2 regions of the Paenibacillus sp. 1SOY10 genome follow, and region 2 is predicted to be linked to the other one. Evidence: riboswitches for the same ligand, from Rfam matches in the RefSeq annotation. Region 2 holds a riboswitch; the other holds the start of a gene.
The links. A riboswitch is a leader RNA that binds a small molecule or an ion and turns the genes downstream of it on or off. The one in region 2 is predicted to bind thiamine pyrophosphate.
Positions count from the first base shown of each region.

Region 1 (4,212 bases), on a different contig from region 2:
AGGGTGCAGAAGTATAGCCACAAGAAGTCCAACGATAGTTCCAATTACGAAGCCCATCAATGTCAACTTGACCGTTGCCCAAGTATGTAGGCCAAGCCGATCTGCTCCAAGTAATGCCTCCTTAGCAATATCTGTTGGAGAAGGAAGCATCCACTTCTCAATGTGGAACAAGGATATCGCCCCTTGCCAAATAGCAAGAAAGAGAAGAGCCGCCACGAGGGGCGGCCACACACTTTTCCAGTAGTGGTTCACGAACGATATTTCTCCGTAAGGCTATCTATACTAAATCCGTCAGGACTGTGGGCAATTTTAATTTGGGAAATGATACTTGGACTTCCCTCCTCCACTAGCTTGCAGTGAATCTTTGAAACAACCTGAAGCAATTCATCCAGTTCACCCTCCATCGTCGTTTCAAGAGAATTAACTTCATATTTCACACCTGACTGCTGAATAACATGAATTGCATGATCCACATACGTATAGGGATGTTCACCTTTGCTTGTGCTGGGAATTACCTGGATGCTAAGTAAAGTGCTAGCCATATCTGTTAACCACTCCTAACTAAATTTTGTATTATTCAGGTAAAAATTCATTCGTATAAGCTTTGGAAACATCAATTGGATTATCGAGTAGCTGTTTATTGTACATCCAATCGGCATAATCTTGCCAAACCTCTTGCTTCTGTTCTCCCCAACGTGGAGCATCATCCTGGAAGCGTGGACTGAGCCATTTTTGACTGGCGATAACTAACTCTTCATCCAATTCAGGAACTGCTTTGAGTAGCATATTGGCTGCTTCTTCCGGATGCTCAATCGTATATAAATACCCTTCGGTTGTGGCTCTCATGAAGGACCTGACTAAATCGGGATCATTCTGAATGGTTGTCTCATTGCTAATAAGTACAGGGGTATAATAGTCCAAGGCCTTCGAGTAATCCTTTGAATAGAGCATATCTATAGGTTCATTGCGCAACTCGGCCTGGATACCAATCCATCCATAAAATATCATGGAAAAGTCAATGTCACGTTTTACAGCAGTAAAAAAGTCGGTACTGCCTATGTTGATATTTTTCACTTTGGAAATATCAGCACCCTCCCCTTCCATAATCGACTCCATTACTGCTGCCTCTGTCTTGGAACCCCAAGACCCATAAGATTTACCTTCAAAATCCTTTGGAGATTTTATGTTTCGATCTGTGGGAGCAGCGAATCCTGAGGTGTTATGTTGGATTACCGCCGCAATGGATACGACCGGTACGTTCTGTGTACGTGCTTGAGTTACACTTTCTTGAAAAGTAACACCAAAAGGAGCCTCGTTAGCAGCCACCATTGGCGTAGAATCAGCAATGCTTGGTTGTATAATTTCTACATTAAGCCCCTCTGCCTCATAAAACCCCTGATTAACTGCCACATATAGACCGGTATGATTTGTGTTAGGCGTCCAGTCCAGTACCACCTTTACATCACGCAACTTCGTTCCTTTCCCAGTATTTGATGGATTCCCCTTGTCTCCACAAGCACTAACAGTCAGAATGCTAATGCTCAAAAGAAACAGATACATCATTTTGTACCATTTCATCTTCATCTCTCCTCCCAATTTCTTCGACCGATGGTAGTACGGTCAATTCTCCTGCTTTATATTTTTGTAGCTGGAAAACCGTTATAACAGACCTGATGATTACAATAAAAAAACGCCCAATAATCTGGGCGCTTGCAGAAAAAAGAGAACGACAAACAACCATGAGGGTTGTCGCTGTTCTCCGATTCCTACGCTGGCATTATCCAGATCAGGTCAAAGGGTAAGTATCTTAGGGATACACTCTCGGTCGGCCTATTCCGACTCCCCTTGGAGGTTATGAAGCTGTGGTCATCACCGTTTCTTGTCCATACATTTTTACGTAAACTCATGCTCCATGCACAACAAAAAAACGCCCTCTGGTCTGGGCGCTTGCAGAAAAAAAGAGAACGACAAACAACCGTAAGGGTTGTCGCTGCTCTCCGATTCCTACGCTGGCATTATCCAGATCAGGTCAAAGGGTAAGTATCTTAGGGATACACTCTCGATCGGCCTATTCCGACTCCCCTTGGAGGTTATGAAGCTGTGGTCATCACCGCTTCTTGTCCAAACATTTTTACGTAAACTCATGCTCCATGCACAACAAAAAAACGCCCTCTGGTCTGGGCGCTTGCAGAAAAAAAGAGAACGACAAACAACCGTAAGGGCTGTCGCTGTTCTCCGATTCCTACGCTGGCATTATCCAGATCAGGTCAAAGGGTAAGTATCTTAGGGATACACTCTCGGTCGGCCTATTCCGACTCCCCTTGGAGGTTATGAAGCTGTGTTACCCGAATAGTATACTTAATTGTTTATTCCATGTCCAGTCCTAAGAATTTTGATGTGTTGTTCTTCTGTGATAATGTCACCCTATAACTGTTCTGAGATAATGTCACTATGGGACAGGAGACATTAACATTGACAAGAGCAGCATTAAAGAAGGTAGTTGTGGTGGAGATGGTCCTAGATGGACATATGACAAACAGAGAAGGAGCAACAGCCCTAGGACTAACAGAGCGACAAATCATTCGACTAAAAAAGAAATACACCGCTGAGGGAGGAGCACAAGGATTAATTCATAAAAACCGCGGAAGGAAGCCCGTGCATACTTTAAACAGAGAGGCGATCCCCCCAAAGATTTCGGTCTCGTCATTCATGGATTATCTGAAGGGGAAAAGTTCATTGATGATCTTCAAAACACGCCCAATTAAAGTACAAATACGGAATCGGAAGTTTTGGGCAGAAGTCTACTATGTAAGTACAGTGGGGTTAAACGAAACAACCGTAAGGAAGTTTATACGTGAGCAAGAGGCCATGATCAAGCGATAAACAAGTTGAATGTAAAAAATACGAAGATCCATTTAGCAGTCAACTGAGCAAAAAGAAGTAAAACCAGTTTGACTTGAGACTGATACAAAGAAATGATAAACAGTATAACACAGATGTTTCGGAGAAATTGGGGACCAATTCTACAATAAATGAACTCATTTAGCCTCGCTTCACGTCAACTGATAGTTAGGATAGCTTTGGGAGTCAAGTGAGGGATATGTCCTAGCGCTACTGTCCTGAATAGCATTTCTTCTACCGTTCGTGTATTAGAAATATATTGCACTGGGCCTTCTCCCAAAATCTTTCTGTCTCACCTGCTTTTGACCAGAAGCTCTACCGCTTCTTGCACTACTTTTCCAGTATCTCCACCGGTACTTTGCTCATTCTTAATACATTGCTCTAGGTTCACCGCCACCACCAATGCCATAGTCTTGTCAATAGCGCTGCGCACGGCAGACAATTGACCGACAACTTCCTTACAGCATCTTTCTTCCTCCATCATCTTGAGAACACCTCGAATTTGCCCTTCTACCCTGTTCAACCGTCCTCGTATATGCTGATCGTAAATCATTTCAAGGCTCCTCTCCAACATCTTAGTTCGTCTGGCAACAGCTTCTGTAACTGCCTGATGAAAGTTCGGCCTTCGACTGGCAGACGCAGGCAAACATAGGCGGCTGTATCCCCTGTTTCTTCAAAATTCTGGCCGCTTTACGAATCATTCTCCGATTTCGTCCGATCAAGACAACCTGATCGTTCGGTTGCAAGTAGCTTGACCACACAAATGGCAACCTGCCCACAAAAATATGGATAGCATTCTCCGGATGCCCCTTTTGATAATCCGGGAAATCTCGAACATCTATCCATTTGAACTGGTCCACTATCATTTTGTCCAGGCTAGACGAATCTATATACTTGAGCCCCTTCACCGGCCACCAATTCCGAAGCTCGTAAATACCTATTACGATGGCTGCCAACAGCACCCATTTCATAACATACCCTCCTTACAAAATAATCTAAATATACCCATAGGGGTATAAAATCAAACTACTCGATTTCGGATTCAAAGTCAAACCTTGATGGCTTGGAATAACGAAAAAATCGCACAAGAAATCCGACTTGATTTTGCAAAACGGATTTGTACGATTTTCCTCATTTTTAATAACGATTTAAAACTACTCTAAGTCAGAAAGAGCTCCAGTCTCTCTTCATCGATATCCTCCGTAATCACCTGCTGGATGTGAGCGTCATTGAGCCAGACCACAGCAGGCACTCTTTCTATCCCCAATCGGCAGGCCAGGCCGGGCGACTTGTAGACGTCGACCTTAGTGA
Region 1 is NZ_JBXENK010000001.1:496,930-501,141, forward strand. Features, by position in the region: gene AC1VOR_RS02335 (ABC transporter permease) at 1-252, opposite strand, end outside; gene AC1VOR_RS02340 (thiamine-binding protein) at 249-542, opposite strand; gene AC1VOR_RS02345 (ABC transporter substrate-binding protein) at 574-1,578, opposite strand; TPP riboswitch at 1,746-1,856, opposite strand; TPP riboswitch at 1,984-2,094, opposite strand; TPP riboswitch at 2,222-2,332, opposite strand; partial or broken gene AC1VOR_RS02350 (helix-turn-helix domain-containing protein) at 2,473-2,676, shown strand; gene AC1VOR_RS02355 (transposase) at 2,710-2,883, shown strand; gene AC1VOR_RS02360 (metal-sensitive transcriptional regulator) at 3,194-3,454, opposite strand; gene AC1VOR_RS02365 (rhodanese-like domain-containing protein) at 3,477-3,872, opposite strand; gene AC1VOR_RS02370 (FAD-dependent oxidoreductase) at 4,061-4,212, opposite strand, start outside.
Region 1: another riboswitch for thiamine pyrophosphate. It lies ahead of AC1VOR_RS02345 (ABC transporter substrate-binding protein); the one in region 2 lies ahead of AC1VOR_RS17285 (ECF transporter S component).

Region 2 (4,212 bases):
ACCAAGTGACACATGAGCTTAGTCATGCAACGGACATCGGTAAGGCCGATAAGCTGAGCATCGACAATCAAGTGGGCAGCGTAGAAGTAGTGCAGGGTACGACGGATCAACTGTCCGTAGGCGCGGTAATTACGGTGCAGCAGGGCCGCATTAGCCAGAAGCAGCAGGAGGAACTGTTTGAAGCCAGCACGGTATCGGTGACAACCAAGAAGGGGATTGCCGAGGTTCGTGTTCATGCGAAGGACGATCCAAGCCAGAGCTTGTGGTCTTGGGCGAAGAAGAAATTAAAGACCTCTGAATTTACAATCGATTATATCGTGGAAATTCCAGCCCGTGTTCAGGATCTGGATATCCGTGTCGACGTAGGCAATATCAAGGTAGTTGGCGTGACCGGGAAATACCGCTTGGAGGGAGATGTGGGCTCCATTAACGTGCAGGATGGCGGGATTGTTGGGAAATCAACGATTGAGACTGAAACGGGTAGCGTGAATTTGTCTCTGGCTTTTCTCGAATCAGACAGCAGCCTTAGTGTCAACGCCGATGTAGGCAGTATCACCGCCAGCATGGCCGATTCCTTGGGCTATAACCTGAAGACAACTACCGAGCTTGGCCAAATTACCGGAGCACCGGAGGGAACCAGTGAGCACAATGGCGGCGGGCCACAAGTGTCGCTGACGACCTCTCTTGGGAGCATCAAGGTAGAATAGACTGAATTTAGAGTGTACGATACACCAGCAGCAACCAAGTGTGAACCTTCTTTTGAAGAGGGAACACAGCCGGTTGCTGCTTTTACTTATTATTTGCGGGTTCAGAGGGCCCTGATTCTGGTAGGACAAAATGGCCTAGCGCCTCACCCATACGTACTTTGCGGCCCACTTTAAGTCCCGTTAACGGGGTGAAGGTGGCGTTCTGGGTGAGCAGGACCACCGTGGAGCCAAATTCGAAGTAGGCGAGCTCTTCCCCTTGTTCCCAACGGGTAATGGCTTCATCGGTATATTTGATGCTGCTGACATTCATTGCCCCGACCTTGACAAGCGCGAGTTCGCCATAAGCATGAGAGATGTACGTAATCAGCCGTTCATTGCGGGACAATACAGTTCTCATATGACGCATGCTAAAATCGTTAACCGGATACACGCGGCCTTTGATATGGTCACTCTCTAACCTCTTACCGGTTACGGGTGCATGAATGCGATGATAGTCCGTTGGACTCAAGTATAAGACAAAGGCATATCCATGCTTGTAAGCTTCCAGACGCGGAGAGTGATTCAAGAGCTCGGTCAGGGAATAGTCCTGGCTTTTGACATTCAGCAGCGTCCCGTCCTGAATGACCCCCATAAACGTAACAAGGGCATCTACCGGACTAATAAGTGCTCCCGGCTCTTCATGAAGCGGGCGCATACCTGGTTTTAATCGGCGGGTAAAAAATTCATTTAGTGTTTGGTAATCCCCGATTTCCATCTCCGCTTCGTGCAAGGGGATGCCATAAGATTTTGCGAAGAACGGAATCATCAACCGGCTGATGCCCGAATGCGAGAATCTGCCCATGAGCTTGGAAATCCACTTACGGGAGGACAGCTCCGTCATCCATTTCATCCATGTTGCCGCCAAAATACATCCTCCTCGTCCAATTGCTACTTCCGCTTATATTGACATAAATCAGGATTGAAATCAATTAATTGATGCTTGCCGCCCGGCAAAGGTTAGTGTATGTTATTAACAATTGCATAGGATACGGGGGCTTGAGTGAATCAGGCTGAGATGGCAGCATATTCCGCTGCAGACCGTTAATCTGATCTGGATAATGCCAGCGTAGAGAATCGACCATAGGGGACATCTGTGTGCCTGTTTGCGCCTTCCCATGGACTTGACTGCCGTCTGAGCTTATTCAGACGGTTATTTTCATATGCGAACAAATTATTCGTTGAAGGAGAATTCAATATGGCGGAAATGGTAAAAAAGCAAGCCGCTCGCGGCTTGAAGCTAAGTGATTTACTGGTGACGGTGCTGATCTCGGTGGTGCTGGGTGTGGTATATCATTTTTGGAGCTCGGTGTATTCCTTGCTCTCGCCCTTGTTCTTCCAGGCGGACGAGTTGGTCTACGGGATGTGGTTCCTCGCATCTACGCTGGTATTCTTGCTGATTCGCAAACCTGGTGTAGCGTTGATTGCCGAGGTGGCAGCCGCTCACGTCGAAATTCTGTTTGGCAGCGAATGGGGCATTCAGCTTTTGCTCTATGGCGTGCTTCAGGGGCTGGGAGCGGAGCTGGTATTTGCTGCGTTCCGGTACCGCAAATTTTCTGCTTCGGTAGCTGCTTTGGCTGGAATCGGGGCTGCGATCGGGTCGATTATCCCGGATTTCTTCTATGGATACGTCCAAGATTATGCTCCCTGGCTGCTCACGGCCAAATATATCATGCGGGCTATCAGCTCTGTGGTAATCTGCGGATACTTTGCTTACGGACTGGTCAAAGCGGTGGAGGCGACAGGAGTAACGGCGCTGCTGCGTCCGTTGGACCCTAAAGACTACGCCGCCCTGGATAAATAAGGGGTGGTGACATGGATATAGCAGCAGAAGTTACTGCCCTGAGATTGAAGTTCCCGGGCGAAGAGAATTTCGTGTTCAAGGACCTGGACTTTAGCGTAGGGCGGGGCGAGAAGGTATTATTACTTGGACCCAGTGGCTGTGGTAAGTCAACGTTGCTTCAGGTGCTGTGTGGCATTATCCCGAACTTGGTGGAAATTCCGATGCGCAGCACCTCCCAGCGGCTGCCCGACTCTTGGGGCATCCTGTTCCAGGACCCGGATACCCAGTTCTGCATGCCTTATGTGGATGAGGAACTGGCATTTGCGCTGGAGAATCGGGGGATTCCGCGGGAAGAGATGATAGACCGCATGGAGGATGTCCTGAGCAAGGTGGGCCTTGCCCTGTCTGATCTCCATATGCCTATTGATGCTTTGTCCCAGGGTATGAAGCAACGCCTGGCGCTGGCCTCCGTATTGCTGGGAGAGCCGGAAGTGCTGTTGCTGGATGAGCCTTCGGCTTTGCTGGACCCGGAGGGTCGGGAGCAGATTTGGCAGGCCATCCTCCGCAATGCGGAGGGCCGGACCCTGATCATTGTGGAGCATCGCCTTGAGGAATTACTGGCCCTGGGGCTCGTTGATCGGGTGGTGTTGTTTGGACCGGACGGGGTACCCATCGGCGAAGGGGCTCCGGCGTATGTATTCGCTAAGTTCCAGGCGGAGCTGGAGCACTTCGGTATTTGGTATCCAGGGGTATGGCAGGATTTCTTCTCGTCTGAAGAGGGACAACGGCTGTTGAATGCCTCTCCTATGGAGGGAGGAAGGGATGTGCCGGAACTGGTGAAGCTGGGTCGGTATCAGGGGCTTCGTCAAGGCCAGCCGGTCGTAGCCGTAGAGCAGGCCGACATTCGTCCTGGCGATTTTGTGGCCGTTACAGGGCCTAATGGAGCGGGGAAGAGCTCCTTGCTGCTCAGTCTGATCGGACTGCTTCCTTCGGAAGGTGTATATTTGCTGCAAGGCGAGCAGGCTGGACACGGGAAAGGCAATAATCGCAGAGGCAAGCGGCGGAAGGATAACCGGATGGTGCGAAGCATCGGCTTTGTTTTTCAGAACCCGGAATTTCAATTTGTGGCGGACCGCATCCCTGATGAGATAGCCTTCTCCCTGAAGCAGGACGGAATTGCTGAACAGGATATTGTGGAGCGGGTGAGCCATAGCATGCAGCAGTTCAGCCTGGTGGGGTTGGAGGGGCGACACCCATATCAGTTGTCACTGGGGCAGAAGCGGCGACTCAGTGTCGCAGGAGCCGCCGTGCGGCGTCAGCCAATCCTGCTGCTGGATGAGCCGACCTTTGGCCAGGATGCGGTAAATACATTTGCCATCCTGACCTTATGTGAGGAATTGCGCCGTCAGGGTACAGCCATCGTCATGGTCACGCATGAGGAACGCATTGCCCATTATCTGGCTACCCAGCATTGGGAGATTCGTGCAGGCCGACTGGTCTCGCGGGAGCACACCCCACGCGGCAGACACCTGTTCGGCAGGGATGAGGTTGAGGAAGCTCTTCCGGAACGATCACTGAGACCATATGCTCAAATACTCTCTTGAAAGGATATGATGGTTATATGAGACGCTTTCTAACGCCAAAGGTACAGACCTGGATGCACAGGGCCAATCCGGCAAGCAAGCT
Region 2 is NZ_JBXENK010000008.1:42,264-46,475, forward strand. Features, by position in the region: gene AC1VOR_RS17275 (DUF4097 family beta strand repeat-containing protein) at 1-707, shown strand, start outside; gene asd (archaetidylserine decarboxylase) at 790-1,611, opposite strand; TPP riboswitch at 1,725-1,836, shown strand; gene AC1VOR_RS17285 (ECF transporter S component) at 1,942-2,547, shown strand; gene AC1VOR_RS17290 (ABC transporter ATP-binding protein) at 2,559-4,130, shown strand; gene AC1VOR_RS17295 (energy-coupling factor transporter transmembrane component T family protein) at 4,148-4,212, shown strand, end outside.